DNA from 3 places in the Streptomyces sp. NPDC048734 genome. Region 1 is predicted to be linked to each of the others. Evidence: riboswitches for the same ligand, from Rfam matches in the RefSeq annotation. Region 1 holds a riboswitch; each other region holds the start of a gene.

The links. Region 1 has a riboswitch for thiamine pyrophosphate ahead of thiO (glycine oxidase ThiO). Riboswitches for the same ligand answer to the same signal wherever they lie in the genome.
Region 2: it holds a riboswitch for thiamine pyrophosphate, as region 1 does, so the genes downstream of both, thiC (phosphomethylpyrimidine synthase ThiC) here and thiO (glycine oxidase ThiO) in region 1, are expected to answer to the same signal.
Region 3: it holds a riboswitch for thiamine pyrophosphate, as region 1 does, so the genes downstream of both, ACGFQC_RS30905 (thiamine ABC transporter substrate-binding protein) here and thiO (glycine oxidase ThiO) in region 1, are expected to answer to the same signal.

Annotation. Positions count from the first base shown of each region.
Region 1 covers NZ_JBICUZ010000001.1:982,764-989,839, reverse strand. Annotated here, with positions in the region: gene ACGFQC_RS04360 (FAD-dependent oxidoreductase) at 1-1,054, opposite strand, end outside; gene ACGFQC_RS04355 (hypothetical protein) at 1,087-1,437, opposite strand; TPP riboswitch at 1,490-1,601, shown strand; gene thiO (glycine oxidase ThiO) at 1,599-2,762, shown strand; gene thiS (sulfur carrier protein ThiS) at 2,759-2,959, shown strand; gene ACGFQC_RS04340 (thiazole synthase) at 2,963-3,757, shown strand; gene pknB (Stk1 family PASTA domain-containing Ser/Thr kinase) at 4,115-6,055, shown strand; gene ACGFQC_RS04330 (deoxyribonuclease IV) at 6,177-7,055, shown strand.
Region 2 covers NZ_JBICUZ010000003.1:545,884-552,959, forward strand. Annotated here, with positions in the region: gene ACGFQC_RS11470 (YibE/F family protein) at 1-948, opposite strand, end outside; TPP riboswitch at 1,248-1,437, shown strand; gene thiC (phosphomethylpyrimidine synthase ThiC) at 1,430-3,244, shown strand; gene ACGFQC_RS11480 (VWA domain-containing protein) at 4,034-5,509, shown strand; gene ACGFQC_RS11485 (hypothetical protein) at 5,585-6,469, opposite strand; gene ACGFQC_RS11490 (metallophosphoesterase) at 6,663-7,076, opposite strand, start outside.
Region 3 covers NZ_JBICUZ010000016.1:91,977-99,052, forward strand. Annotated here, with positions in the region: gene frr (ribosome recycling factor) at 116-673, shown strand; gene ACGFQC_RS30895 (phosphatidate cytidylyltransferase) at 673-1,899, shown strand; gene rlmN (23S rRNA (adenine(2503)-C(2))-methyltransferase RlmN) at 2,007-3,113, shown strand; TPP riboswitch at 3,171-3,278, shown strand; gene ACGFQC_RS30905 (thiamine ABC transporter substrate-binding protein) at 3,362-4,441, shown strand; gene ACGFQC_RS30910 (ABC transporter permease) at 4,498-6,135, shown strand; gene ACGFQC_RS30915 (ABC transporter ATP-binding protein) at 6,132-7,076, shown strand, end outside.

The sequences.
Region 1 (7,076 bases):
ACAGGGTGGTGTCGGCGCCGCCGTGGTGCCCGGCGTACTGGACGAAGCGGCCGAACTGCTCCGACCAGAAGTACGGGACCGGGTCGTAGACCGCGGGGGCCTCCCCGCGGGCCGTGCCGAGGATGTTCGCGGCGACCGTGCGCGGGCCCTGGAGGGCGTTGTCCCAGTGGTGGACCAGGAGGCGCTCGTCGTACCGCCCGGAGGGGAAGGACGCGCAGTCGCCGACCGCGTACACGTCGGGCAGGGAGGTGCGCAGGCCGGCGTCGGCCACGACCTCGCCGTGCCGGCCCAGCTCGATGCCCGAGCCGGTCAGCCAGGCCGTGGCGGGGCGGGCGCCGATGCCGACCACGACGGCGTCGGCGGGCAGCCGGGACCCGTCGTCGAGGAGGACCGCGCCGGGCTCGACGCGCCGCACGCGCGCGTGGGTGCGCAGTCCGGTGCCGCTGTCTGCGTACCAGGCGGTCATCGCGGCGGCGACGTCGGCGGGCAGGGCGCCGGCCAGCGGCCGGTCTGCGGCCTCGACGACGGTGACCGCGCAGCCGGCCTCGCGCGCGGCGGTGGCGAACTCGGCGCCGATCCAGCCGGCGCCGACGACGACGATGTCGTGCCGGCCGGCGAGCACCGGCCGCAGCCGTTCGGCGTCGTCCAGGGTGCGCAGCAGATGGACGCCGGGAACGCCCTCGGCGCCGGGCAGCCGGATCGGTTCGGCGCCGGTGGCGAGCACGAGGACGTCGTACGGGACGGGCCCGGACTCGGTGTCGAGTTCGTGGTCGGCGGGGCGGACGCCGAGGGCCTCGCTGCCGAGCCGGAGTTCGACGTCGAGGCTCTCGAAGTCGACGTCGAAGGCGGAGTGCTCGGCCTTGCCGAGCAGGACGGCCTTGGACAGCGGGGGCCGGTCGTAGGGCTGGTGGGGTTCGGCGCCGACGACGATCACCGTGCCGTCGAAGCCCTGTTCGCGCAGGGCGACCGCGGTCTGCACCCCGGCCATCCCCGCGCCGACGACGACCACCCGTCGCGCCGCCCGCCCGTCTTCTTCCCGCGTCTGCTCGCTCACCCGATCACCTTAGACAGCTGACGTGTCGTCAGTCAGCCGTCCTGCTCCGTGATCTGCTCCACCACGCTGGTCCCGCTGCCGGCCCGCGACTCCCACTGCCAGGTCTCGTCGAGGCGCAGCCGCCCGTCGGGCAGCTCGACGACCGTGGACGCGCAGTGCCCGGACGACGTCGTCCCGTCGCGCCCCAGCTGGACGTACCGGAAGTCCAGCCGGTCCCCCCGCCGGGTGCCCACGAGATGCCCGCGGACGACGTCGCCGCCCGCGTAGTCGGCCCAGACGACGCCGTCGCGTTCGCGGTACGTGAAGCGGGTGCGGGTGCCGACCTGACCGGGGGCCTGGTCGGCCACCGGGGCCAGGACCAGGCCGTCGAGCGAACGGGCCACGAGAGGAGGCTCCCTTACCGAGACGGAGGACGGGGGACTAGGGTGGCCAACCTAGAGCACTCGCGGGAGCCCGGACGCACCGGGCTGAGAGGGAGGCTGGCGGCCTCCGACCGTACGAACCTGATCCGGGTCATGCCGGCGAAGGGAGGGGCTGGACGCCCATGTCCTCAGTCACGTCGGACGTCCTCGTCGTCGGGGGCGGCATCATCGGGCTGGTCACCGCGTGGCGGGCCGCGCAGCGCGGGTTCGCCACGGTGGTGCTGGATCCCGAGCCGGGCGGCGGGGCCGCACAGGTGGCGGCCGGGATGCTGGCCGCCGTCTCCGAACTGCACCACGGCGAACAGACACTGCTCGGTCTGAACCTGGAATCGGCCCGCCGCTACCCGGACTTCGCGGCCGAGCTGACCGAACTGACCGGCCACGACCTCGGCTACCGCCGCTCCGGGACCCTCGCGGTCGCGCTGGACGCCGACGACCGCGCCCACCTGCGGGAACTGCACGCCCTGCAACGGCGGTCGGGGCTGGACTCGGAGTGGCTGTCCGGCCGGGAGTGCCGGCGGCTGGAGCCCCTGCTCGCGCCCGGGGTGCGGGGCGGACTGCGGGTGGACGGGGATCACCAGGTCGATCCGCGGCGGCTGGTGGCGGCGCTGGTGGCCGCCTGTGAGCGGACGGGCGTGGCCTTCCACCGCGACCGGGCGGAGCGGCTGACGGTGTCGGCCGGGCGCGCCACGGGAGTGCGCACGCGCGCGGGTACGACGCTCGCGGCGCGGCAGGTGGTGCTCGCGGCGGGCAGCCTCAGCGGGCGGCTCGCGGGCGTCCCGGCAAAGGTGCTGCCGCCGGTGCGGCCGGTGAAGGGGCAGGTGCTGCGGCTGACCGTGCCGCGGCGGTACGCGCCGTTCCTGACCCGGACGGTCCGGGCCGTGGTGCGCGGCAGCCAGGTCTACCTGGTGCCGCGCGAGAACGGCGAGCTGGTCGTCGGGGCGACGAGCGAGGAACTGGGCTGGGACACGACGGTGACGGCGGGCGGCGTGTACGAGCTGCTGCGGGACGCCCACGAACTGGTCCCCGGGATCACCGAGCTGCCGCTCACCGAGACCCGCGCGGGGCTGCGTCCCGGCTCACCGGACAACGCGCCGCTGCTCGGGCCGACCGGGCTGGACGGACTGCTGCTGGCGACCGGGCACTACCGCAACGGCGTGCTGCTGGCGCCGGTCACCGGGGACGTGCTGGCGCACGCGCTGGTCACCGGCGAACTCCCCGCCGAGGCCCGTCCCTTCACCCCCCGGCGCTTCCACGCCGCCGCACTCTCGGAGCAGCCCGCATGAAGATCTCGGTGAACGGTGAGCGGCGCGAGGTCGCTCCCGGCACGGCCCTCGACAGCGTCGTACGGTCCCTGACGCCGGCGTCCTCCGGGGTGGCCGCGGCCCTCAACGAAACCGTCGTCCCGCGCGCGCGGTGGTCCGCCACCGCCCTCTGCGACGGAGACCGCGTGGAAGTCCTCACCGCCGTCCAGGGAGGCTGAGCCATGGCCGACGATCCCTTCGTCCTCGGCGGTACGGCGTACTCGTCCCGTCTGATCATGGGGACGGGCGGCGCGCCCAGCCTGGAGGTGCTGGAGCGGGCGCTGGTCGCGTCCGGCACCGAGCTGACCACCGTCGCGATGCGGCGGGTGGACCCCTCGGTGCACGGGTCCGTGCTGTCGGTCCTGGAACGGCTCGGCATCCGGGTGCTGCCGAACACGGCGGGGTGTTTCACGGCCGGGGAGGCGGTCCTGACGGCACGGCTGGCGCGGGAGGCGCTGGGCACCGACCTGGTCAAGCTGGAGGTCATCGCCGACGAGCGGACGCTGCTCCCCGATCCGGTCGAGCTGCTGGACGCGGCGGAGACGCTGGTCGACGACGGGTTCACGGTGCTGCCGTACACGAACGACGATCCGGTGCTGGCGCGGAAGCTGGAGGACGTCGGGTGTGCGGCGGTGATGCCGCTGGGCTCGCCGATCGGGTCCGGACTGGGCATCCGCAACCCCCACAACTTCCAGCTGATCGTCGAGAACGCGCGCGTGCCGGTGATCCTGGACGCGGGCGCCGGTACGGCGTCGGACGTGGCGCTGGCGATGGAGCTGGGGTGCGCGGCGGTGATGCTGGCGTCGGCGGTGACGCGGGCGCAGGAGCCGGTGCTGATGGCCCGGGCGATGCGGAGGGGCGTGGAGGCGGGGAGGCTGGCCAGGCTCGCGGGCCGCATTCCCCGCCGTCACTTCGCGCAGGCGTCGTCGCCGGGGGAGGGCCGCGCCGCCCTCGACCCGGAACGGCCGGCCTTCTGACGACGTCTCCCCCGCGCCGTCCGTCCCGGCCCCGCACCGTCCGCCCCGGCCCCGCACCGTCCGCCCCGGCCCCGCACCGTCCGCCCCGGCCGGGCGGTGGCCGTCGCCGGGGGGCCGGGCGCCGTCGGCGGCCGGGTGCCCGTGCGGGTGGGCGCCCGCGCGGGTGGGCGCCCGCGCGGGTGGGCGCCCGTGCGGGTGGGCGCCCGTGCGGGTGGGCGCCCGTGCGGGTGGGTGACGGCTCCGGGCGGACGGGCACGCCGCTCCGGTCGTGCCGCTCGTCACAGGTCCGCTTCAGTCCCGCTGCGATACCGGTGTGAGCGGTGAGGGGTGCCGGTGCGGGCTCGTAGACTCGCCTGCGTGGACACGACCCTTCAGGACCCTCTGGTCGGGCAGGTGCTCGACGGGCGTTATCGCGTGGACGCGCGGATCGCGGTCGGCGGGATGGCCACGGTCTACCGGGCCGTGGACACCCGCCTCGACCGCGTCCTCGCGCTCAAGGTGATGCACCCGGCCCTCGCGGCCGACGCCTCCTTCGTCGAGCGCTTCATCCGCGAGGCCAAGTCCGTGGCCCGGCTGGCACACCCGAACGTCGTCCAGGTGTTCGACCAGGGGGCCGACAGGTCGTACGTCTACCTCGCGATGGAGTACGTCGCCGGCTGCACCCTGCGGGACGTGCTGCGCGAGCGCGGTGCCCTCCAGCCGCGGGCCGCGCTGGACATCCTGGAGCCGGTCCTCGCCGCGCTCGGAGCCGCGCACCGCGCCGGGTTCGTGCACCGGGACATGAAGCCGGAGAACGTGCTGATAGGGGACGACGGCCGGGTCAAGGTCGCCGACTTCGGCCTGGTCAGGTCCGTGGACACCGTGACCAGCACCACCGGGGCCGTCCTCGGTACCGTCGCCTACCTCGCGCCCGAGCAGATGGAGCAGGGCACCACCGACGCACGCGTGGACGTCTACGCCTGCGGGGTCGTGCTCTACGAGATGCTGACCGGCGACAAGCCGCACGACGGCGACACCCCCGCCGTGGTGCTCTACAAGCACCTCCACGAGGACGTGCCGCCGCCCTCCGCCGCCGTCCCCGGTATGGCGTTCGCGCTGGACGAGCTGGTGGCCTCGGCCACCGCCCGCACCCCCGGCGTCCGCCCGGCGGACGCCGTGGTCCTGCTCGCGCAGGTCCGCGAGGCGCGGGCCGCGCTCGACGAGGCCCAGCTGGACGCGCTGCCGCCGCAGGCCCTGTCGGCGGACCGCGACATCGCCGAGGACCGCACCAGCGTGATCCCGCGCTCGCTCACGGTCCCGCGCCTCCTGCCCGTCGACGAGGACGCGGACGGGCACGTGGGCGACGGGGACCCGACGAACCGGACGTCCCGGTTCGCGGCGGAGCCGCCGCCGCCCCGGCGCCGCCCGGTGCGGCCCCGCCGCGAACTGGTCGCGATCGTCGCCGCCGTCCTGCTGGTGCTCGGTGTCGGCGCGGGCGTCTGGTACATCAACTCGGGCCAGTTCACCAAGGTCCCGGGGGTCCTCACCCAGACCGAGGCGCAGGCCAGACAGCGGCTGGAGGCGGCCGGGCTGGACGTCGGCGAGGTGCGGCACGCCTACAGCGACACGGTCGAGCGCGGCACCGTCATCAGCACGGACCCGGAGCCGGGCGCTCGCATCCGCGCCAACGACTCGGTGACCCTCACCGTCTCCGACGGCCCCGAGACGGTGAAGGTGCCGGACGTGAAGGGCTCGCGGCTGGACAAGGCCAAGGACCTGCTGAAGACGGACGGGCTGGAGCCCGGCCTGGTCACCGAGGCGTTCAGCGAGGACGTCGTCAAGGGCTTCGTGATCAGCAGCAGCCCGCAGGCCGGCACCGAGCGGCGGGCGGGCTCGGCGGTCTCCCTCGTCGTCAGCAAGGGCAGTCCGATCGAGGTCCCGGACGTCACCGGCCAGGACCTGGACGACGCGCGGGCCGAGCTGGAGGAGGCCGGCCTGGAGGTGGAGGTCTCCGCCGGGGAGGTCACCTCCGAGTTCGACAAGGGCCAGGTCGCCGCCCAGTCGCCGGGCGCGGACGAGGAGGTCGCCGACGGCGACACGGTGACGCTGACCCTGTCCAAGGGCCCGGAGATGGTCGAGGTCCCGGACGTGGTGGGCGCGAGCGTGGACGACGCCAAGGCCGAGCTGGAGAAGGCCGGCTTCGAGGTGGACGAGGACCGCGGCCTGCTGGGTCTGTTCGGCGACACGGTCAAGAGCCAGTCCGTGGACGGCGGCGAGACGGCCCCCAAGGGATCGACGATCACGATCACCATCCGGTGACGGTGCCGCCCGCCCGCACCCCGGCGCCCGCGGCCCGTCCCGCGCGGCGGGGCGACAGGGGTGACGGGGGAGACCGCCCTCCGGTGACCGGGCGGCGCCGGGGGCATGACACCCTGAACGGGTGAGTTCCGCGCACCCCTTCCCCTCCCGCAATCCCGTCGGCGGCCACGTCCCGGTGGCCGGCGGGCTGCACTCCGTGGGCATGTCCTACGCCCATGACCTCAAGGCCGAGACGATCCAGGTCTTCGTCGCCAACCCGCGCGCCTGGGCCACCCCGGCGGGCAACCCGGCGCAGGACGAGGCGTTCCGGGAGGCCTGCGCCGCGGAGTCGATCCCGGCCTACGTGCACGCGCCGTATCTGATCAACTTCGGTTCGCACACCGAGGCGACGGCACAGCGGTCGGTGGAGTCCCTGCGGCACTCGCTGCGCCGGGGGCGGGAGATCGGCGCGCTGGGCGTGGTCGTGCACACGGGGAGCGCGACGGGCGGACGGGACCGGGACGTGGCCCTGAAGCAGGTCCGGGAGTACCTGCTGCCCCTGCTGGACGAGCTGACCCACGACGACGACCCGTTCCTGCTGCTGGAGTCGACGGCCGGGCAGGGCGCCTCGCTCTGCTCGCGGACCTGGGACTTCGGGCCGTACTTCGAGGCGCTGGACGCCCATCCGAGGCTCGGCGTCTGCCTGGACACCTGCCACGTCTTCGCGGCCGGGCACGACCTGGCCGGTCCGGCGGGCATGCACCAGACCCTCGATCTGCTGGTGGACACGGTCGGCGAGGGCCGGCTGAAGCTGATCCACGCCAACGACTCCAAGGACGTGGTGGGCGCCCACAAGGACCGGCACGAGAACATCGGCGCGGGTCACATCGGCGAGGACCCGTTCCGCGCGCTGATGACGCACCCGGCGACCGCGGGCGTACCGCTCGTGATCGAGACGCCCGGGGGCAGGGAGGGGCACGCGGCGGACGTGGAGCGGCTGAAGAAACTCCGGGACGGCTGATCCGCCCCTTCTAAGCTGTGC
Region 2 (7,076 bases), on a different contig from region 1:
CCAGGAGCCGAGGACGCCGATCAGCAACAGGGAGATGAGGGTGCCCAGAACAGCCACGGAGGTGCGGGCCGACAGACCGTGACACAGGTAGAGAGCGATGAGCATGATGGCGCTCGCCCCCACGACCGCCACCGCGAGCGGGTTCGAGCCTTGCAGGATCGCGGGCAGGACGAAGAAGTTCAGCACCATGAAGCTGATGGTCAGTGAGACCAGCGCCATGACCCCCTTCAGTCGCCCGACGACCACGACGGCGACGGCGAAGATGAGGGCGAGTACGGTCAGCGGGACGCGGCGGTCCACGTCGGTCACCGAGTACTGAAGGTCCTTCGGCGCGGAGGGCTCGTAGGCGACCACGACCTTCTGCCCCTCGTGCAGCTGCCGTGACTGGTCCGGCTGGACGATCTCCGTGAAAGTACGGCCCTTGTTCGCGCCGGTGTCCACGCGGATCGTGGCCTTCTTGCAGGTTCCGTTCGCCTGCTGGGCCGCGGAGGAGCCTTCAGCGGTGGAGGTGTCACCGGTGGGGGTGCCGCCCGAGGCGTTCGCCGATGAGCAGCTGATGCTCTCGACGTTGGAGACCGTCGCCCGCTGCGTCTGCCGGTCGAAGCCGACTCCGGTGCGCTCGTGTGCCGGGGCACCACCGGGCCACAGCACGACCAGACCGGCGAGCACGGCCACGGCGAAGGGGATGAGAACGGCCGCGATGACCTTGCGCAGATGCTTGGAAACAGGGGCGGCCGGGCCATGACTGTGGCTGTGCCCGTGGCCGCCGCCCGGACCGGGGCCATGGCCACCGCGCCCACCACCGTGCCCGTCACCTGGGCCGGGGCCGTGTCCCCAGCCTCCGCCGGCGCTTCCGTTTCCCTCATCAGCACCGCGCCCACGACCCGCACGGGGAACCCCGCCCTGGCCGGCCCCGGCCCCAGGCGTGTGCGCACCGTCGTCGGGCAGATGGCTGTGGCCCCCGCCGGAGCCCTGTCCGCCCTCGTGGCCGAAGCCGTACCCGCTGTTGGGCCCCGCACTCAGACCCGGACCGGCATCCGGACGAGGGCCCGATCCGGGAACGGAACCGCCACCGGGGCCGTACCCCTGACCTCGCCCGGAGCGTCCGGCGGGAGGAATGCCCGGGCCGCGGGGCTGTTCGGGCGGTGGGAACGGAGGATGGGGTGTCGTGGTCACTGCCCGATCATCGCAAGAACGACCGAGGCCCACTGTTCACCGCGCCACAAAGGACGCTAGCGTGGAGGCACTTTTGCACACGCGGGAGCTCGGAGCACCGGGCTGAGAGGACGCTGACCTCCATCTTCGCGATGTTTCACGTGGAACGTCACCTCCACCGAGTGATGTTTCACATGAATCGTCGGCAGACGGAAGCCGCTGCGTCGACCGCTGAACCTGTTACCGGGTAATGCCGGCGTAGGGAGTAGGTCTCATGACCAACAAGGACGCACGCACGCCTGCCTCCGCGCAGACCTCCGACGAGGTCTCTGGCGACGGGGAGGCCGGGAAGTCCATCGGATGGCACAAAGCGTATGTCGAGGGCCCGCGCTCCGACCTGCGCGTGCCGGTCCGTCAGGTGCACCTCACCAACGGGCAGTCGGTCACGCTGTACGACACCTCCGGTCCGTACACCGATCCGCTTGTCGAGACGGACGTCCGCAGGGGTTTGCCGCCTCTGCGGGAGAACTGGGTCATCGCCCGCGGTGACACGGAGGAGTACGCGGGCCGCCCCGTCCGTCCGGAGGACGACGGGATCAAACACACCTCACCGCGCGGCGGACTGCGCAACCTCGACGCGGTCTTCCCCGGACGGCCCCGCCTGCCGCGCCGTGGCCGGGACGGGCAGGCGGTCACTCAACTCGCCTACGCGCGCCGGGGTGAGATCACGCCGGAGATGGAGTACGTGGCCATCCGGGAGAACGTGGAGCCCGAGGTCGTCCGTGAGGAGATCGCGGCCGGACGTGCGGTGCTGCCCGCCAACGTCAACCACCCGGAGATCGAGCCGATGATCATCGGCAAACGGTTCCTGGTGAAGGTCAACGCCAACATCGGCAACTCGGCGGTGACCTCCTCCATCGAGGAGGAGGTCGAGAAGATGACCTGGGCCACCCGATGGGGCGCCGACACCGTCATGGACCTGTCCACCGGCCGCAACATCCACACCACCCGTGAGTGGGTGCTGCGCAACTCGCCGGTCCCCATCGGCACGGTGCCGCTCTATCAGGCGCTGGAGAAGGTCGACGGTCGGGCCGAGGAGCTCACCTGGGAGATCTACAAGGACACGGTGATCGAGCAGGCCGAGCAGGGCGTGGACTACATGACCGTCCACGCGGGCGTGCGCCTGCCGTATGTCCCGCTGACGGCGAACCGCAAGACCGGCATCGTCTCCCGCGGCGGCTCGATCATGGCCGCGTGGTGCCTGGCCCACCACAAGGAATCGTTCCTCTACGAGAACTTCGAGGAACTCTGCGAGATCCTCGCGGCCTATGACGTCACGTACTCGTTGGGCGACGGGCTGCGGCCCGGCTCGATCGCGGACGCCAACGACGAGGCCCAGTTCGCGGAGTTGCGCACCCTCGGGGAACTCAACCGCATCGCGAAGCGTTTCCATGTTCAGACCATGATCGAAGGTCCGGGACACGTCCCGATGCACAAGATCAAGGAGAACATCGACCTTCAGCAGGAGATCTGTGATGAAGCTCCGTTCTATACGCTCGGCCCGCTGACGACGGACGTCGCCCCGGCGTACGACCACATCACCTCCGGCATCGGTGCCGCGATGATCGCCTGGTGGGGTACGGCGATGCTCTGCTACGTCACACCCAAGGAACATCTGGGTCTGCCCAACCGTGACGACGTCAAGACCGGCGTCATCACCTACAAGATCGCCGCCCACGCAGCCGACCTCGCCAAGGGGCACCCCGGTGCGCAGGAATGGGACGACGCGCTGTCCGACGCCCGTTTCGAGTTCCGGTGGGAGGACCAGTTCAACCTGGCTCTCGACCCGGACACCGCACGGGAGTTCCACGACGAGACACTGCCGGCCGAACCGGCGAAAACGGCCCACTTCTGCTCGATGTGCGGGCCGAAGTTCTGCTCGATGAAGATCAGCCAAAGCATCACAGAGCGGTTCGGCGGTACGGCGGCTGCGGGTGCGACGGCTGAGGAGGTCGCTGAGGGGATGCTCCAGAAGTCGAAGGAGTTCGCGGCGACCGGGAACAGGGTGTACCTGCCGATCGCGGACTGAGACGACGCCCGCTCGCCGGCGTGGGCCCCTTCTGACGGGGGAAGGGGCCCGTACGGTGCTTCACCGATCCCATGGACGACGCTGGAACAGCGCATCTACGCTCGCGCCATGGTGGAAGTGGCTCGGAGACTGAGACGGTTCGGTGGGAGTGTGGTGCTGCTTTTCCGGGCCGTGGATCGCACCTTGGGCGGTGAACGCCCTCCAACCCGTACACAGCGCTACGCGGCGCGATACCCGCTGAGGGTAGGGCTGCTGGGCGCCGCCGCCGCGACCGGAGCTTTCGCATCGGTGGCGCTCACAAGTGAGACACATTTCGCCGACATCACATGGGTGCTCCTGGGCGGCGTGATGATGGGCGCAGTTTTTTCACTGGCTGCGTGGGGAGAGAGGGCGCGTCAAGAGCGCCTGCGACGGAAAGGGACCTGGAACGGGTCGTAGCGCGTCGGCACGTTGTCTTCATCAGTGATTCCGGCCCGAACTGGTCCTCGGTGAAGATCTCCCAAGACATCCGCCGTGAGCACGCAGGCCGCCGGGAGGAGGTCGAGGAGGGAATGGCACAGAAGTCCAAGGAGTTCGCGGCCGCGGACAATCGGGTGTATCCGCCGGTCGCGGACCGACGCGCGGTAACGGCGAGGCCGCCGTGCCGGTTGGGGGCACGGCAGCCGGGCCGTGATGTTCCGGGTCGGGGCGGCGTCGGTGGTGGTCGGGCCGAGGGTGGGACGCGGGCGGCCGGCCGTTGGTTTCCGTTGGGGGAGGTGCTTCTGGGCTGTGGCTCGGCAGACTGGTGTCATGACAGCGCAATCCATGAGCAAGGGCGCCAATCTGCCGGTCGACGTGCCGTCCGTACGCGTCGAGATCAGCTGGTCCGAACAGGGCGGCGGACCGGACGTGGACGTGTCGGCCCTACTGCTGACGGACGTCGGCAAGGTGCGTGACGACGCGGACTTCGTCTTCTACAACCAGCCGCGGCACGCCTCCGGAGCCGTGCGGCACCTGGGGAAGCGGAGCGTCGGCGGCGTCACCACCGACACGGTCGAGGTGGACCTGCGCTCGCTGGAGAGTGCCGTCGCCCGTGTCGAACTGTGCGCGTCCGCCGACGGCGGCACCTTCGGACAGGTGGCCGGTCTGACGCTCAGACTGCTCGACGCCGGGAGTCCGACGGAGCTGGCGCGGTTCGACATGCGGGGGGAGACCGAGACCGCGTTCATCGGCGGTGAACTGTACCTGAGGGAGGGGCGCTGGAAGTTCCGGGCGGTCGGACAGGGGTACGCCTCCGGGCTCGCGGGCCTCGCCAGCGACTTCGGGATCAGCGTCGATGAGGAGCCCGCCGTCACGGCAGCCGGCCCGGAGACATCGTCCGTGCCTACACCTCCGCCGCCTCCACCCGTCGTGCCCGCATCGCCCCCGCCTCCGTCGGCCGCTCCCTGGCCCCCTCCGGTCGTGCCCACGCCGCCGCCCCCCGCCACCGCCGTATCCGCGTCGTCTTCCGGGGGTGCCCGGCTGACCAAAGGAGAGGAACGCCTTCCCGTCGACATGCGCAAGCGGCTCTCCCTGCGCAAGCAGCAGGTCGCCGTCAGCCTGAGCAAGCGTGGTGCGGCCGGGGTCAGCGCGCGGGTCGTTCTGGTGCTCGACGCATCGGGATCCATGTCGTTCCTGTACTCCGGCGGTGTGGTGGCGGACGTGGTCGAGCGCATGGCCGCGGTGGCGGCACAGCTCGACGACGACGGCGAGATGCAGGCCTGGACGTTCGCCTCGAACCCGGCACGGCTGCCCGATCTGCGCCTGGGAGAGCTTCCCGAGTGGCTGCGGCTGCATGTGCGGGTGGGGGAGATCAGCCTGTTCCGGCGGAGCAAGAAGCCGCGGAAGGGGCTGCAGCCGGACCAGGTCGACATGCGATCGGTCGGCATCCAGAACGAGGAACAGAAGGTCATCGCCGAGGTCAGAGACTTCGTCCGGGCGAACCCGGCGGCAGCCCCGACACTGGTGCTGTTCTTCTCCGACGGAGGCGTCTACCGCGACGCCGCGATCGAGAAGGAACTGCGCGCCGCGGTGGAGGAGCCGATCTTCTGGCAGTTCGTCGGGCTCGGCCGCTCCAACTACGGCATCCTCGAGCGGTTCGACACGCTGCCCGGCCGACGCGTGGACAACGTGGGCTTCTTCGCCGTCGACGACATCAGCACGGTCCCGGACCCCGAGCTCTACGACCGGCTCCTGTCCGAGTTCCCGCGTTGGCTCACGGCCGCGGGGCAGGCGGGCATCCTCTGACCGGCTGACCGGCAGGGGACCCGCCCCTGCTCCGTACGGCTTGCGCTCCCCGGGTCGGGGGCGCAAGCCGAGGGCCTATTCCGGCTGGTGCTCGGGGCCTCCGAAGTCCGGGCTGGTGTAGTCCGGGCTGCTGAAGCTCGGGCGGGAGCTGCTCGACGTCCCCTCGTCGGGGCTGCTGAAGCCCGGACGGCCGTAACCGATCTTCGGCAGACGGCCGGTGGGCGCCGGCGGGGCCGGCGCGGGGTCGAGTGCGGCGCTCGTGCCGGGGCCGGCGAGGGCCTCGCGCAGGAAGGGCAGGATGCCGCGCTCCAGCAGGGCTTCCCGCCAGGCCTCCTTGGCGCGGTCCACCTCCTCGCTCAGTTCGCCGGACGGGACGGCCTCCAGGGAGGGACGGTTGCGCAGGGCGGTGAGCAGGAGGCCGACGGTCGCGACGAGGATCGCGGCCGCGGCCACCGCCCCGAACGTCCATCCGGTGGTGAGCATCGTCGTGGCGAACGCCGGCTCGGGATCGAGCATCCGCAGGATGTAGCCGACGAGCAGGAAGATCACCGCGGCGGTGCCGGCGAGGACGGGGGTGAGGACGGCGGCGACGGCCACGGCGCCCGCTCCGGCGACCTCGGCGGCCTGGGCCGCCTCCCCCATGGTGGTGGCGAATCCCGTTCCGGCGACGCCCGGCTCACCGGAGCCGGACGCATGGCCGGCCGAGGAGGGGCTGGACGGCGCCGGGTGGCGCAGTTCCTCGCGGACCTTCACGTAGTGCTGGTACTCGGTCGCCGCAGCCGCCGTGATGAGCGCGGAGGCGTTGAGCGCCATGGTGCGCAGTTGTTCGGGGTTGAGCCGCTGTCCCGCAGCGGTCGGTTCCGGGTGGTGTGGTGCGGAGCGCAGCGCCTCGTCGAGGATCCGCTCGTACTCCTGGCGGTCCTCGCTGTGCAGGTGCTGCGGAACGCTGTTCATGTGCATCCCCCGATGCTCCGTAGGGCTTGGGGCTCGCATGCCAGCGAGCCGTCGGGCAGAAACGGAGGGGAGCCTGCTACGGATGGACCGATGGTAGAGCGGCAACGGCCCGGGGTAACAGGGGGTCAGCCGAAATTGACCCCTGACCCACGGCGCCGCCGGGCGGGTCCGACGCGGGCGACGACGGACCCGGGAACGGTCAGACGGGCAGCGGAAGTTGCTGGACCAGCAGCTTCCCGGCCATCGTCACGCCACCGTCCATCGCGATGGCCAGCCCGTCGGCGTAGACGTGTGGTCCTTCGACCACGGGACGGGTCGATTCGTCGTCGTCCTCGGAGCCGACTTCGCCCAGCAGGTACGGAATCGGGCTGTGGCCGTGAACGATGCGGGTGCCGCCGTACGTATCGAGCAGGGAGCGAACGGCGTCGGAGCCCCCCTGGTCGCGGAAGGAGAAGCGCTTGGTGAACTTGCGGAACAGGTCCCACACCTCGTCCGCGTCGTTACGCGTGATCGTCTCGCGGACGGTGTCGTTGACCGCCTCGATCGAGTCGCCGTAGTCGAGGTAGGCGGTGGTGTCGGAGTGCACGAGCAGATGACCGTCGACCTCCTCCAT
Region 3 (7,076 bases), on a different contig from region 1:
GGATGGACAATGTCCTGCCGGTCGGGAACCGTGCAGGAAGAAGACGCGACGCAGCCGGCCGCCGCCTCCGCAAGGAACCGCAGCCGGGCCTACTCAAGACACGCAGGAGCAAGTGGTGATCGAAGAGACCCTCCTCGAGGCCGAGGAGAAGATGGAGAAGGCCGTCGTGGTCGCCAAGGAGGACTTCGCCGCGATCCGCACCGGCCGTGCGCACCCGGCGATGTTCAACAAGATCGTGGCCGACTACTACGGCGCGCCGACGCCGATCAACCAGCTGGCTTCGTTCTCCGTGCCGGAGCCGCGCATGGCAGTCGTGACCCCGTTCGACAAGAGCGCGCTGCGCAACATCGAGCAGGCGATCCGCGACTCGGACCTCGGCGTCAACCCGAGCAACGACGGCAACATCATCCGGGTGGTGTTCCCCGAGCTGACCGAGGAGCGCCGCCGCGACTACATCAAGGTCGCCAAGAGCAAGGGCGAGGACGCCAAGGTGTCCATCCGCGCCGTGCGCCGCAAGGCCAAGGACGCCATCGACAAGCTCGTCAAGGACGGCGAGGTCGGGGAGGACGAGGGCCGCCGTGCGGAGAAGGAACTCGACGACACCACCGCGAAGTACGTCGCGCAGGTGGACGAGCTCCTGAAGCACAAGGAAGCGGAGCTGCTCGAGGTCTGATGAACGACTCTTCCTGGGGCGCTCCGCCACGTGCCGGTTCACAGGCCGGGTACTGGGGGCCCAACGATCACGGGGCCGTTCCGCACGGACCCGTCCAGGGGGCTGCCGCGGCGGGTCCCGCGTACGATGCGCCTGAGGCGCAGCAGACTCGCCCCATGCCCATCGTCCCCGACGTACCCGCTCATGGCGGAAACCAGGATGACGACCGGGGGGCCGCTCGGCTGGGCGGCCCCTTGTTCCGAGACGAGACGTTCCGCGACGGGACGTCCCACGGCGGGACGTTCCGCGACGAGACGTTCCCCGTGGGGACGTTCCGTGACGAGACCCCGTCGGCGCTGCCCCCTGCGGCGGTGCCGCAGAATCCGGAGCCCATGCCCGACGCACCGCAGCCGGCACCCGTCCCGCAGAAGAAGACCGCGGGCCGTGACCTGACTGCGGCCATAGGCGTCGGTGTCGGGCTCGGTGCGGTCATCGTGGCGTCGCTGTTCGTGGTCAAGGCCGTGTTCGTCGGCGTTGTCGCGGTCGCCGTCGTCGTCGGCCTGTGGGAGCTGACCAGCCGGCTCCAGGAGCGCAAGGGCATCAAGGCGCCGCTGGTGCCGCTCGCGGTCGGCGGCGCCGCCATGGTCGTCGCCGGGTACGTCCGGGGCGCCGAGGGAGCCTGGGTCGCCATGGCCCTGACCGCGCTGGCGGTCCTGGTCTGGCGGATGACGGAACCGCCGGAGGGCTACCTCAGGGACGTCACGGCCGGTGTCTTCGCGGCCTTCTACGTCCCGTTCCTGGCCACGTTCGTCGCCATGATGCTCACCGCGGACGACGGAGCGCGCCGCGTCCTGACCTTCCTGCTCCTGACCGTCGTCAGCGACACCGGGGCGTACGCCGTCGGCTGGCGCTTCGGCAAGCGCAAGCTCGCTCCGCGCATCAGCCCCGGCAAGACCCGAGAGGGCCTGCTCGGCGCGGTGTCCTTCGCGATGGTCGTGGGCGCGTTGTGCATGCAGTTCCTGATCGAGGACGGCGCCTGGTGGCAGGGCCTGCTGCTCGGCCTGGCGGTCGCGGCCAGCGCCACGCTCGGCGACCTTGGCGAGTCCATGATCAAGCGGGACCTCGGCATCAAGGACATGGGCACCCTGCTCCCCGGCCACGGCGGCATCATGGACCGGCTGGACTCCCTGCTGCCCACCGCGCCGGTGGTGTGGCTGCTGCTGGTGCTGTTCGTGGGCTCCGGCTGAGTCACTTCCCGCCCCGCACCCGCGACGAGCCCCCGTCCCCCGAGGACGGGGGCTCGTCGTATGAGCCGACCGGGGCATCCGAGTGGATCTGCGACACTGGAAGGGTTATGCCGAAGCCCGGAGAACTCACTTTCGTCGCCCCCCGCGGAGCCAAGAAGCCGCCGCGGCATCTCGCCGACCTCTCGCCCGCCGAGCGGAAGGAGGCGGTGGCGGGGATCGGTGAGAAGCCGTTTCGTGCGAAACAGCTGTCCCAGCACTACTTCGCGCGGTTCGCGCACGACCCGGCCGAGTGGACCGACATCCCCGCCGGCGCCCGCGAGAAGCTGCGCGAGGCGCTGCTGCCCGAGCTGATGACGGTCGTACGGCACCTGTCCACGGACCAGGGGACCACCCGCAAGACGCTCTGGCGGCTGTTCGACGGCACGCTCGTGGAGTCGGTGCTGATGCGGTACCCGGACCGGGTCACCATGTGCATCAGTTCGCAGGCCGGCTGCGGGATGAACTGTCCCTTCTGCGCGACCGGGCAGGCCGGGCTGGACCGGAACCTGTCCACCGCCGAGATCGTCCACCAGATCGTGGACGGGATGCGGGCGCTGCGCGACGGGGAGGTCCCCGGAGGGCCGGCCCGGCTGTCCAACATCGTGTTCATGGGAATGGGCGAGCCGCTCGCCAACTACAAGCGGGTCGTCGGCGCGATCCGTGCGCTCACCGACCCCGCGCCCGACGGGCTGGGGCTCTCGCAGCGCGGGATCACCGTGTCGACGGTCGGGCTGGTGCCGGCCATCAACCGGTTCTCCGACGAGGGCTTCAAGTGCCGGCTCGCGATCTCGCTGCACGCCCCCGACGACGAGCTGCGCGACACCCTCGTCCCCGTGAACACGCGGTGGAAGGTGCGCGAGGTGCTCGACGCCGGGTTCGAGTACGCCGAGAAGTCCGGACGCCGGCTGTCCATCGAGTACGCGCTGATCCGCGACATCAACGACCAGGCCTGGCGGGGCGACCGGCTCGGGCGCATGCTCAAGGGCCGGCCCGTGCACGTGAACCTGATCCCGCTGAACCCGACGCCGGGCTCCAAGTGGACCGCCTCCCGGCCCGAGGACGAGAAGGCGTTCGTCGAGGCCATCGCGGCGCACGGGGTGCCCGTCACCGTCCGGGACACCCGCGGTCAGGAGATCGACGGGGCGTGTGGTCAGCTCGCCGCCACCGAGCGGTAGTCTGGCCGACGTCAGTACGGTCCTGTTTTCGGACAGTGCGACGAACCAGACATCTTCATATTCCGACAGGGGAGCGCCACAGCGCTGAGAGTGCGGCAACCGGGCCGCAGACCCTCTGAACCTCGCCCAGGTCATTCTGGGTAGGAAGTTCGGTCATCACTCGAGCTGTTGCGCCCTGCCCGGGAGCCCCCTCGCGGGTCCCCGGGCAGGGCCGCGTCTCTTCCTGGTCACCTCCAGGAGGAATACCAGTGCACACCAGGACGTTCATGGCCGCGGCCGTCGTGCTCGGCCTCGTCACGCTGTCCGCCTGCGGATCGTCGGACGACGGCGGATCCGCGCAGGGCGGGAGCAGGACCGTCACCCTCGTCAGCCACGACTCGTGGGCCGTCTCCGAGAAGGTGCTCGCCGACTTCGAGAAGCGGTCCGGCTACCGGGTGAAGGTCCTCAAGGACGGCGACACCGGGCAGGCCGTCAACAAGGCGATCCTCACCAAGGACAACCCCCAGGGCGACGTCTTCTTCGGCGTCGACAACACCCTGCTCTCCCGCGCGCTCGACAACGACCTCTTCCAGCCGTACGAGGCGCGGGGGCTCGACCAGGTCGACGGCCGGTACCAGCTGGACGCCGGCAAGCACCGGGTCACGCCCGTCGACCACGGCGACGTCTGCGTCAACTACGACAAGAAGTACTTCGCCGACCACAAGCTGGCGCCCCCCGCCGGCTTCGACGACCTGGTGAAGCCGGAGTACAAGAACCTCCTCGTCACCGAGAACGCCTCCACCTCCTCACCCGGCCTCGGATTCCTGCTGGGCACCGCGGCGAAGTACGGCGACGAGGGCTGGCAAGGCTACTGGAAGAAGCTCAAGGCCAACGGCGTGAAGGTGGTCGACGGCTGGGAGCAGGCCTACAACGAGGAGTTCTCCGGGTCGGCCGGCGGCAGGAAGGCCGGCGCGGACCGGCCGCTCGTCGTCTCCTACGCCTCCTCCCCGCCCGCCGAGGTGATCTACGGCGACCCGAAGCCGACGACCGCGCCGACCGGCGTCGCGGTCGGCACCTGCTTCCGGCAGGTCGAGTTCGCCGGACTGCTGAGCAACGCGAAGAACAGCGAGGGCGGCAAGGCGCTGATCGACTTCCTGATCTCGAAGGAGTTCCAGGAGGACATGCCGCTCAACATGTTCGTCTACCCGGTGGCGAAGGGCGCGGCCGTGCCCGCCGAGTTCACCGAGTACGGCCCGGCCGCCGAGGATCCCGAGACGATGGACCCGGCGAAGATCGCCGCGGACCGCGACCAGTGGGTCAAGTCGTGGACCTCGCTCGTACTGAAGTGAAGCCGCGGGCGGCCGGCCGCCGTCGGCGTACCGGGAGCGCGGCTCGGCTCGGGCTCATGGCCCTGCCCGTCGCGTTCTTCGGGCTGTTCTTCGCCTACCCGGTCGCCGCGATCACCGCGCGGGGACTGTACTCCGGCGGCGGCTGGCACTTCGGGCGCCTGCTCGACGTGCTCGGACAGTCCGACATCCGGCACGTCCTGTGGTTCACCACCTGGCAGGCGCTCGCCTCCACCGCGCTGACCCTGCTGCTCGCGCTGCCCGCCGCCTACGTCTTCGCCCGCTTCTCCTTCCCCGGCAAGCAGGTCCTGCGGGCCGTCGTGACCGTCCCGTTCGTCCTGCCGACCGTCGTCGTCGGTACGGCGTTCCTGGCGCTGGTCGGGCGCGGCGGCCTCCTCGACGACCTGTGGGGCGTACGGCTGGACACCACCGTGTGGGCGATCCTGCTGGCCCACGTCTTCTTCAACTACGCCGTGGTCGTGCGCACGGTCGGCGGGCTGTGGGCGCAGCTCGACCCGCGCCAGGAGGAGGCCGCGCGCGTGCTGGGCGCCTCGCCGCTGCGGGCCTGGCGGCAGGTCACCCTCCCGGCGCTCGCGCCGGCCGTAGCCGCCGCCGCGCTCATGGTGTTCCTGTTCACCTTCACCTCCTTCGGTGTGGTGCAGATCCTCGGCGGGCCGACGTTCTCCACGCTGGAGGTCGAGATCTACCGGCAGACCTCCGAGATCTTCGACCTGTCGACGGCGGCCGTTCTCACGATCGTCCAGTTCGCCGCCGTCGGCGCGATCCTCGCCGTGCACGCGTGGACCGTACGGCGGCGGGAGAGCGCGCTGCGGCTCGTGGACGCGGCGGGGACGGCACGGCGACCGCGCGGCGTGGGGCAGTGGGCGTTGCTGGCCGGGGTGCTCGGCACGGTCGCGCTGCTGCTCGTGCTGCCGCCGGCCGTGCTGGTGCAGCGCTCCCTCGACGCCCCCGACTTCGCCTACTACCGGGCTCTGACGAGCGAGGACGGCAACGTGTTCCTGGTGCCGCCGATCGAGGCGGTCGGGAACTCGCTGGAGTACGCCCTCGCCGCGACCGCGATCGCGGTGACGATCGGCGCTCTGGCGGCGGCGGCCCTGACCCGGCGGGACGCCGGGCGCCTGGTCCGCGGGTTCGACGCGCTGCTGATGCTGCCGCTGGGGGTCTCCGCGGTGACCGTCGGCTTCGGCTTCCTGATCGCGCTGGACGAACCTCCGCTGGACCTGCGGGCCACCTGGATCCTCGTACCGCTCGCGCAGGCGCTGGTCGGCGTGCCCTTCGTCGTGCGGACCATGCTGCCGGTGCTGCGGGCCGTGGACGAGCGGCTGCGGGAGGCCGCGGCCGTGCTCGGGGCGTCACCGTGGCGGGTGTGGCGGGAGGTGGACCTGCCGATGGTGCGGCGGGCACTGCTGGTCGCGGCCGGGTTCGCCTTCGCCGTGTCGTTGGGGGAGTTCGGCGCGACGGTGTTCATCGCGCGGCCCGACAACCCCACCCTGCCGGTCGCCGTGGCACGGCTGCTGGGGCGGGCCGGCGAGCTGAACTACGGCCAGGCCATGGCCCTGTCGACGATTCTGATGCTGGTGTGCGCGATCGCCCTGCTGCTGTTGGAGCGGATCCGCCCCCAGTCTCGAACAGGCTCGACCGGGGGCACCCCCGTCGACCGTACCGGGGAGTTCTGATGCTGAGGCTGGAAGCCGTGACCGTGCGGTTCGGGGACCGGGCGGTGCTGGACGCCGTCGATCTCACCGTCGTCGAGCACGAGGTGGTGTGTGTGCTCGGGCCCAGCGGCAGCGGCAAGTCGACGCTGCTGCGGGCGGTGGCCGGGCTGCAACCACTGGACGCCGGACGGGTGGTGCTGGACGGACGGGACCAGTCGGGGGTGCCCGCGCACCGGCGCGGGCTGGGGCTGATGTTCCAGGACCATCAGCTGTTCCCGCAGCGCGACGTCGGCGGCAACGTGGCCTTCGGACTGCGCATGCGCGGCGTCGACCGGGGACGACAGCGCGAACGGGTCGGGGAGTTGCTCGATCTGGTGGGGCTGCCGGACGCGGCCGGGCGGGCCGTCGCCGCGCTCTCCGGCGGTGAGCAGCAGCGGGTGGCGCTGGCCCGCGCGCTCGCGCCCAGCCCACGGCTGCTGATGCTGGACGAACCGCTCGGACAGCTCGACCGGTCGCTGCGGGAGCGGCTGGTCGTCGAACTGCGCGAACTCTTCGACCGGTTGGGCACCACGGTGCTCGCGGTCACCCATGACCAGGGCGAGGCGTTCGCGCTGGCCGACCGGGTCGTGGTGATGCGGGACGGGCGGATCGCCCAGTCCGGCACGCCACTTGAGGTGTGGCAGCGGCCGGCGGACGCGTTCGTGGCCCGTTTCCTCGGCTTCGACAACGTGGTGGAGGCGAGCGTCACCGGGGAGGCCGCGGACACACCGTGGGGCAAGGTGCCGGTGCCGGCCGGCTCCCCGCAGGGCACCCGCACGCTGCTGGTGCGGTCGGCCGGGGTGCGGCTGGTCGAGGCCGGACAGGGCCTGCCCTGCACGGTCGCCGCCCGCACCTTCAAGGGCACCCACGTCGCCGTCCGCCTCCAGCCGCGGGACGCCCCGCGCCTGGAGGCCGCCTGCGCG